3 regions of the Clostridium sp. DMHC 10 genome follow, and region 1 is predicted to be linked to each of the others. Evidence: riboswitches for the same ligand, from Rfam matches in the RefSeq annotation. Region 1 holds a riboswitch; each other region holds the start of a gene.
What was found. A riboswitch is a leader RNA that binds a small molecule or an ion and turns the genes downstream of it on or off. The one in region 1 is predicted to bind S-adenosylmethionine.
Positions count from the first base shown of each region.

Region 2: another riboswitch for S-adenosylmethionine. It lies ahead of metA (homoserine O-succinyltransferase); the one in region 1 lies ahead of AGR56_RS12215 (pyridoxal phosphate-dependent aminotransferase).
Region 3: another riboswitch for S-adenosylmethionine. It lies ahead of AGR56_RS10590 (nitrogenase component 1); the one in region 1 lies ahead of AGR56_RS12215 (pyridoxal phosphate-dependent aminotransferase).

Region 1 covers NZ_LGVB01000015.1:2,111,077-2,114,360, reverse strand. The annotation lists partial or broken gene AGR56_RS12220 (cysteine desulfurase family protein) at 1-489, opposite strand, end outside; partial or broken gene AGR56_RS12215 (pyridoxal phosphate-dependent aminotransferase) at 726-1,881, opposite strand; SAM riboswitch class I at 1,958-2,064, opposite strand; gene AGR56_RS12210 (hypothetical protein) at 2,161-2,442, opposite strand; gene AGR56_RS19600 (small, acid-soluble spore protein, alpha/beta type) at 2,698-2,871, shown strand; gene gatB (Asp-tRNA(Asn)/Glu-tRNA(Gln) amidotransferase subunit GatB) at 2,922-3,284, opposite strand, start outside.
Region 2 covers NZ_LGVB01000015.1:1,604,679-1,607,962, reverse strand. The annotation lists partial or broken gene AGR56_RS09810 (DUF1848 domain-containing protein) at 1-580, shown strand, start outside; gene AGR56_RS09805 (aromatic acid exporter family protein) at 741-1,637, opposite strand; SAM riboswitch class I at 1,816-1,925, shown strand; gene metA (homoserine O-succinyltransferase) at 2,022-2,933, shown strand; gene AGR56_RS09795 (2-isopropylmalate synthase) at 3,095-3,284, shown strand, end outside.
Region 3 covers NZ_LGVB01000015.1:1,763,975-1,767,258, forward strand. The annotation lists gene AGR56_RS10580 (ABC transporter ATP-binding protein) at 1-196, shown strand, start outside; gene AGR56_RS10585 (oligopeptide/dipeptide ABC transporter ATP-binding protein) at 196-1,176, shown strand; SAM riboswitch class I at 1,345-1,453, shown strand; gene AGR56_RS10590 (nitrogenase component 1) at 1,623-3,104, shown strand; gene AGR56_RS10595 (nitrogenase component 1) at 3,088-3,284, shown strand, end outside.

The DNA of each region.
Region 1 (3,284 bases):
TATCTTTAGCTTTCCATAGCTTTGTACTGCATCTACATGAAACTTTACTCTTGAACTTTTTGCTTTTATAGTCTTACTTATAGCTTTAATATCCTGAATAGTACCCGTTTCATTGTTAACATGCATAATGCTTACAAGAACAGTATCCTTTGTTATGCTATTTTCAAGATCTTGAAGTTTTATTTTTCCTTTATCATCCACATCTATATATGTAACCTTTACTCCCCATCTTTCAAGCTGAGCAAAAGTGTTTAAAACACTAGGGTGCTCTATTTTAGAAGTTATAATATGTAATCCTGGTTTTACAAAACCTTTTATTAAAAAATTATTGCATTCACTTCCACCAGAAGTAAATATAATTTCACTTTCTTCTGCCCCTATCGTATCTGCCAAAATTTTTCTTGATTCTATTAACTTATCCTCTGCCTTTTTACCTAAAGAGTGAAGTGATGACGGATTTCCATAATAATTATAAAAAACATCCTTCATTATTTCTGAAACTTCTTTAAGAGGCTCAGTAGTTGCACTATTATCAAAATATACCAAGTGCGAGTCCCTTCTTTCTTATAATTCATATTATGTAAATTTTTAAGTAAATCAGTTATTTGTTTTCATAAAATTCATAGAAGCATCGAGATTTTATGAGAACAAATGACAATTTACTAATAAAAATTATATAATTACCACAATAAATATAAATCAATAAAAATCAAATGTCAACTTCTTTATAGCGCCTTAATTTTTTTTAATCTTTTTATTGCTTCTATTAAAGTTTCATCTTTTTTAGCAAAGTGAAATCTAATGTAATTGTTCACATCCTCCTTAAAGAAACTTGACCCCGGTACTGCTGCTACCCCTACTTCCTTTGCAAGCCACTGACAGAATTTATAATCACTTTTTTCACCAAACTCTGATATATCGACTAAAACATAATACGCACCTTGAGGTTCAAAATATTTGAGTTTTGCTTCCTCTAAGCCATTTAAAAAAAGCTGTTTTTTTCTACCATAAATTTCAATCAATTCTTCATAGTAATCCTCTCCAAGACTAAGACCAGCACAGGCAGCTTTTTGAAGCGGTGCTGCTGCCCCTACCGTCAAGAAATCATGAACTTTTTTTGCAGTTATCGACTATTTTCTTATCGGCTATAATATATCCAAGTCTCCACCCAGTTATAGAATAAGTTTTAGAAAGTGAACTACAGGATATAGTTCTTTCCTTCATTCCTGGAAGCGACGCTATATAGGTATGTTTATAAGGCTTATATACAATATGTTCATAAACCTCATCTGTTATTACAAAAGTATCATATTTTTTAGCCAGATCACTTATATATAAAAGCTCATCTCTTGTAAATACTTTTCCAACAGGGTTAGATGGATTACATAGTATTAAAGCTTTAGGTTTCTCCTCAAATGCTTTTTTTAAAACTTCTTTATCAAAATTAAATTTTGGTGGAATGAGTGGAATATATATAGGTTCTGCTCCACAAAGTATTGCATCTGCTCCATAGTTTTCATAAAATGGTGAGAATACAATAACCTTATCGCCTCTATCGCAAACAGACATCATAGCTACCATCATGGCTTCGGTACTTCCGCAGGTAACTACTATATTTTCATTGGGGTTTATTTCAATGCCCATATATTTTTCCTGCTTTTTTGCCAGCTTTTCTCTAAATTCATTTGACCCCCAGGTAATTTCATATTGATGAGGTCCATGACTTGCTGCTTCTTTAAGCGCTTCAGTTATAGCTTTTGGAGGCTCCCAATCTGGAAAACCTTGAGATAAATTAATAGCACCATAATCATTAGATATTCTTGTCATTTTTCTTATTACTGATTCTGTAAACCAATCAAGTTTATTGCTTAAATTAGGCATTTTATCATCTCCTATAAAAAAATAAAACCGCTTTTCAATAAGAAAAACAGTTTTTTAATTTCTAAAATGTACTTCTCTCTTATCTCTCAAATAAATTTGCAGGAATTAACACCATACATTCAAATGAAAAATGCTGGTTGTTGGGTTTCACAGGGCCAGTCCCTCCACCACTCTTGATAAGAAACAATATTAAGTTTTTTGACACGTTAATTCTTTTATTAAATTATATCATCCTTTTTATATATGCACCAGTTTAAATTATACTTTTTTATTAAAATATTATTTTTTAACTTCAGTATAATCAACATCTACTACATTGTCTTTATCATATCCAAAGCCTTTATCTTCACTTGAGAATTCCGATGTTACCTCATCTTTTTTACTAAATTCCATTTTCTTATTGCTTTTACTTTCAAACCATTTAGTTATTTTAAATACTCCCCAAATAGTTAAGCCCACCACTAAAATGACAGGAAGAATTTTAATAAACAATGTTATTGCTAAAAAAGCAATAATTAAACCTCCTATAGTACCTAATACTGTTTTATTTGAAAAACTCATTACAATCCACTCCTTATCATAAATGTAAATTTAGCCTTCTTTATTAACATTAAAAACATTTATACCACAACATTCTTGTAAATGGTATAATATAACCTTTAAAAAAGTATTAATAATCTGTTAATACTAGAGATAAAGACCTAAAAGGTTAAAATATAAACACTAATAAAATTATTGCTTTTGGTTATAATATATTTTGTACAAATCCTTAAAATACTTTAATTTAAAATAAGAATATCATGGAGGTTCTTTTATATGGCTCACAAAGGTAATAAGAATAGTAAAGATAATAAAAAAGCTGGTCAAAAAACAAAAAGTGCACTAGAAAAAATGACTCAGGAATTGTCAGATGAAATTGGGCTAACATACGATAAATCAAAACGAAAAAGGAACAAAAACTCTAATACTAATAGTGATCCAAGAAGCTAAAAAGAAACACCCTCGTATTTTTATGAATATGAGGGTATTTCCTTTACATTTTATAAATTGCTAAGTTTTTTTTCTAATATTTCTTTAACCATAGGCGGATTTGCTTTTCCTTTACTTGCCTTCATAACCTGACCTACAAGATAGCCTATAGCTTGAACCTTACCTGCCTTATAATCCACAACAGATTTTTCATTATTTTTAAGTACCTCATCTACTAAGTTTTCGAGGGCACTACTGTCACTTATTTGTGATAATCCTTTTTCTTCAACTATAACTTTAGGCTCTTTAGAAGTCTTAAACATTTCTTCAAATACCTCTTTTGCAGCAGTATTACTTACTGCCTTGCCCTTAATCATATCAAAAAGCTCCTTCATACTTTCAGGAGATACAGGTATGTTCTTGGAATCTGTTTC
Region 2 (3,284 bases), 510 kb from region 1:
TGGACAAAGGATGCAAAACCAATGTTAGAAAGATTGGATGAAATAAAAGATTTCAAATATTATTTTCAATTTACTATAACAGCATATAGAAATGACGTGGAGAAGGGAACAAGAGCAAAGAAGGATATTATAAAAACCTTCAAAGAACTTTCCAGTAGGATAGGAAAGGAGAAAGTAATATGGAGATATGACCCCATATTACTAAATGACTTTTATACTAAAGAATACCATTATGAGCGGTTTGAAAAGTTTTGTAAGCAGCTTGCAGGATACACAGATAAGTGTGTTATAAGTTTTTTAGATTTATATAAAAAGACAGATAGATGTAAAAAAAGATGATACACAAAGGGAAGTATGCGGGTGTGTAAAAAGTGTAGATATTGAACAGTATAATACTTGCAAACATCATTGTCTATACTGCTATGCAAATTTTAATAATCAATTAGTCCAAGATAATTGGCTAAAGCATAATCCTAATTCACCTATGTTAGTAGGAAATTTAAGAGGTGATGAAAAAATAACTATTAGAAAAATGAAATCTATAAAAGAATTTACTCAACAGATGAGTTTGTTTAAATAGTTAATTTTATCTTTATTAAAAGCAGGTGCACTACTATTTACATAACAATTATTATGTAAATACAAATCAATGTTAACTAAAATATTAATTCAATAAAAATTTTAAAAGTAAGTACTTTAAAAAATCTCCACATAGCTTATTTATGTATGTGGAGATTTTTTTATATTTTCATAATAAATTCATCCTTGGTTATATTATTCTCAATCAAAGATTCCAATATATTTAATAATTCGCCTACATGATAATTATATACAATAAGTTCATCCGTATAGGTGCCTTCATGTGAGGGGACTTTTTTATTAAATATGGCTTCTATTTTTGCTGCATTGTCCTTATTTAAATTTTTACTATGTTTTAATGAATTTAATATATTTAAAGAGTAATAAGCTTTGTTAAATTGAGTTATCATACTTTTTATATTATCTATTTTTATTGCAGTTTCCTTAGAAAATCTTATTTCTTTGCTGTAGGTAGTTATATAGTTTTCTAATTTATTTAATTTGTCACTGTACTCTTTTAAATTTATTTCTTCATTATAAATAGTGTTTTTGCCGAATATTATAAATAGATGATCTATTACAGTATTACATTGATGTATTATTTTACCCACATATTTAGGAGGTATAAAAATATAATTTACTGCTAATGCAATGGTGATACCAAGCAGAGTATCTAAAAGCCTATTAAAGCTGTATGAAAAAGGATTTCTGCCATTTAAATTTGTCATTATAGCAGTAAAAACTATGCATGCAATACTTATGGATTTATTCCAATTTAATATATTACATATGTAGATGATAATTATAATACCTACACCGCATAATAATATATTTCCAGGTAAAACAAGCGAAAATAAAAGACCTATCATAGCACCTACGAAAGTTCCAAACATTCTGTTTCTTCCAGCAATATAGGAATCAGTAACGGAGGAACTCATTGATATTACAGCGGCTATAGCAGCATAAAATGGGTATTCCATCTTTAGTAATCTAGATACTAAAACACATAAAAATACAGATAGAGCAGTTTTTATATTTCTCATCCCAATAGGTTTCATTTAATCACCTCATAAAATTTAAAATACCTTAATATTATAGTATAGTTAAGCAAAATATTCAAAGTAGGGATATTAATTTACATAATACTTATTATGTAAATGCAATTTATTGTAAACTTAATTAAAAATATTGCAATTTAACAAACAAACAACTATAATATAAAAGTAATATGGTTAATTCTTATCTAGAATGGTGGAGGGACTGGCCCAATGAAACCTAACAACCGGCATTATCATTTCAATGTACGGTGTTAATTCCTGCAAAACTTATGTTTTGAAAGATAAGAAAAACAGTTTTGAGTATTTTTGATACTTATAATCCGTTTTTCTTGTTTGAAAACGGATTTTTTATGTTTTAATTTTATATATAGGACGGTGACATATATGCCAATAAAAATACCTGATAATCTTCCAGCAGCTCAAACTCTGGAAAATGAAAATATATTCTTTATGCATGAAAATAGGGCTTATCATCAAGATATACGACCACTTAATATTTTAATTTTAAATTTAATGCCTAAAAAGATTGTTACTGAAACTCAAATTTTAAGATTAATTGGTAATTCTCCGCTTCAGGTGAATCCAACATTTATTCATACAGAGACACATGCCTCACAAAATACATCTCAAGAGCACCTTTTAATGTTTTATAAAAAGTTTAGCGAAATCAAAAATGAAAAATTTGATGGAATGATAATAACTGGTGCACCAGTTGAAACAATGAAATTTGAAGATGTAGATTACTGGAAAGAACTTTGCGAAATATTTGAATGGACTAATACAAATGTAACATCTACAATTCATATATGTTGGGGTGCTCAAGCTGGGTTGTATTATCATTATGGAATAAAAAAATATGAACTTCCTGAAAAATTGTTTGGAGTATTTAATCATACTGTAACAAAGGAACATGTTAAACTTACAAGAGGTTTTGATGATAAATTTTACGCTCCTCATTCTAGACATACTACTGTTAAAAAAGAGGATATAGAGGAAAATCCAAATCTTCAAATTCTTGCGGAATCGAATGAAGCTGGTGTTTATATAGTTTCAAATAAAAAAGGGAAGCAAATATTTGTAATGGGGCATTCTGAGTATGATAAAAATACTTTAAATGATGAGTATGTAAGGGATTTAGATTTAGGTTTGGATATTAAACCACCTAAAAATTATTTTGAAGATGATGATCCGTCAAAAAAACCTCTTGTTACGTGGAGAGGGCATGCGAATTTACTTTTTTCAAATTGGCTTAACTATTATGTATACCAAGAAACTCCATATGAGATTAAAAAATAAAATAGCTATTGACATGTGTGACTATAAATATTATCATAAGTATATACAATTAGTTATCTTTTTAAATGGTAGCGGGATTATAACCTCGTCTCTGGTTTGAGATGAGGTTTTGTTTTATAGACGAATATGCAAAAGCTATATATGATGGAGGTAAAAGTATTATGAAGAAAATATTGATCATGGATACGACCTTGAGAGATGGTGAAAAAATTCCGGGTGCTAAGCTTAATATAAATGAGCAACTAAAGATTGCATATCAACTTCAAAAGATGAAAGTTGACATAATAGAAACGAGTTTTCCATCCTTATCGCATAATGATTTAGAAATTACTAAAGCTATAGCTCAAAAGG
Region 3 (3,284 bases), 350 kb from region 1:
TGAAGATGAAAAGAGAAGACTCGAACCTATTAAGGGAACAGCACCTTCACTTTTAGCTCCTCCTAAAGGATGTCCTTTTGCTGAAAGATGTTCTTTTGCAGCTGATAAATGTTTTGGAGAAATACCTGAGTATAAAAGTATTTCGGAAACTCAAAAAGCACGATGCTTCTTATTAGAGGAAGGAGGAAAGTTATAATGAGTGAAATAGAAAAGAAGTTAATAGAAGTTAACAATTTAAAAAAGTACTTTCCTGTGAAGGGTGCTTTTGGAGTAAATAAAAATAAGTATGTTAAGGCTGTAGATGATGTTAGTTTTTATATTAAAAAAGGAGAAACTTTTGGACTTGTTGGCGAATCAGGCTGTGGAAAATCCACACTTGGAAGAACAATTACAAGGTTATATGACGTAACAGATGGAAAAGTAATTTTTGATGGCAAGGATATAGCAAGATTAAGTAAAAAAGAACTTAAGCCATATCACAAAAGAATGCAAGTTATATTTCAAGATCCATATTCTTCACTTAATCCATATATGAATGTCTCGGAAATAATTGATGAACCTATGGCCATTCATTCAAATTTGTCTAAGAGTGAAAGAATGGACAAAATTGAGGAACTTCTTAAGAAAGTTGGAATGAAGAAGTCGGATATGGACAAATTTCCACATGAGTTTAGTGGTGGACAACGTCAGAGAATAGGAATAGCAAGAGCATTATCTATAGAACCTGAGTTTGTTTTGTGTGATGAACCAATTTCTGCGCTTGATGTCTCCATTCAAGCACAGGTTGTAAATATGCTTGAGGATTTTCAAAGAGATATGGGGCTTACTTATCTTTTTGTGGCACATGATCTATCTATGGTAAAGCATATATCTAATAGAATTGGGGTAATGTATTTAGGAAAAATAATTGAAATATCAGAAAGTAGAGAGCTTTATAAAAATCCACTGCATCCCTATACTAAAGCACTTTTATCTTCTATACCTGTGCCAGATCCTAAAAAGGCAAGTGCAGCGATGCAGAAAGTAATAGAAGGAGAACTTCCAAGTCCAATGGATGTTCCAACAGGATGTAGATTTAGGACAAGATGCCCGTATGCAACTCCAATATGCAGCGAGAAAGAACCAGAAATGAAGGAAGTAGATAAAGGACATATGGTGGCGTGTCATGTGGTTTAAAAAATGTTTATAAAGATTTATGTTATTAATGCAATCACTTAAAATGAAGTTTGGAAAATAAACCAAAGAATGTATTGACATAAAATATAAAGATGATATAATATAAATCATATAATAAATATTATTCATATTTGAGTTATAGGAATATAAATTGAATAAAACATTTAAATCTTATCAAGAGAGGTGGAGGGACTGGCCCTGTGAAACCCAACAACCAACATTTTTCATTTGAATGTATGGTGTTAATTCCTGCAAACTAAGTTTTGAGAGATAAGAGGATAATTAAGTTAACATAGTTGTGCAAAAATCCTCTTAAAGTTTTTTAAGAGGATTTTTTATATGAAATTTTGTAGTTGACTAGAAAAACTAGAGGCTATATTTACTCTTTTAAATAGAGTAGATATAGCCTTTTTAATTTTTATTTATACATTAAAGGAGGAAATTTGATGAGTAAAATCAACCTAAATGCTCAAGCTGTTGAAGTAAGAGAAAATCGCCTTGGTTCAATTACTGGATTTAAAGGTACAGCGGGGCAGCTTGTAAAACTTGGTCAGTGTGGAAAGTTAAAAGACAGCGCACGAAGCTTTAGTCAGTGTATGGGATGCAGTTCTGGAAATGCGTTTTGCCAGCTTTCTATGATAAAGGATGCGGCAATTATTAATCATGCACCTGTAGGATGTATGGGAGATTCTTTTGGATTCAATTTTGTATATAGGGTAGGTCAAATGGAAAGGAAACTTCCAAGAGCAATGGGAAGATATTTTAGTACAAATCTTACTGAGAAAGATACAATTTTTGGTGCAACTCAAAAGCTAGAAGAGACTATTAGAGATGTTTACAAAAGGGTTAAACCGAATGCAATATTTGTAACAACTTCTTGTGCCTCTGCAATAATTGGAGATGATATAGAAAGTGTAACTGATGAGTTAACAGAAGAACTTGGAATACCTGTTGTGGCATGTTTTTGTGAAGGTTTCAGATCAAAAATATGGACATCTGGATTTGATTCAGCGTATCATTCTATCGTTAGAAAAATAGTTAAACCTCCAAAGAAAAAGACAAATAAGGTAAATATAATAAATTTCTGGGGAAGTCACATTTTTGATGACTTGCTTAAAGAGCTTGGGTATGAAGCAAAATACATTGTGCCATTTTCAACGGTTGCTGAACTAGAAAATATATCTGAGTCGGCAGCAACGATACAAATATGTACTACACTTGGAACATATCTAGGAGCCGCATTAGAACAAGTATATGGTGTCCCAGAGATAAAATCTCCACCAGCTTATGGAATTTTAGGTACGGATAATTGGCTTAGAGAACTTGGAAAAGTACTTCATAGAGAAGAGAAAATAGAAGAATATATATCAAATGAACGTGCAAAAATTGTTCCTAAAGTTGAGGAATATCGTAAAAGGCTTAAAGGGAAAACTGCATATATTACAGCGGGTGCTGCTCATGGTCATGCACTCATAGCACTTTTAAGAGAACTTGGCTTAAATGTTCAAGGTGCAGCAATATTTCATCATGATCCTGTATTTGACAATGATGATCCAAAATCTGATGCACTTGCGCATGATGTTAATACTTATGGAGATATACCAAATTACAATGTTTGCAACAAGCAGGCATATGAATTAGTTAATATATTGAATAGAGTAAGACCTGACATAATGATTGCAAGACATGGAGGTATGACACTTTGGGGAGCAAAACTTGGGGTTCCCACGCTTTTGATTGGTGATGAGCAGTTTGGCTTTGGCTATCAAGGGGTAATAAATTATGCTGAAAGAATTATAGAAACTATAGATAATAAAGAATTTGTAACTAATCTTGCAAAGCATAGTACAATGCCATATACAAAATGGTGGCTTGAGCAGGATCCATTTACTTTTCTTGGAGGTGATACAAGTGTCGAACATTATTGAACAACCTAGATTTTCTTGTGCGCTTGGAGCACAGCAGACTGTAGTTGCGATAAAAAGAGCTGTACCTGTTTTGCACTCTGGTCCTGGGTGCAGTGGAAAGGTAAGCGGACTTATAGGACAGGGAGAAGGATATGCAGGAGGAAATACTATACCGTGTACAAATGCCAGTGAAACAGAAAT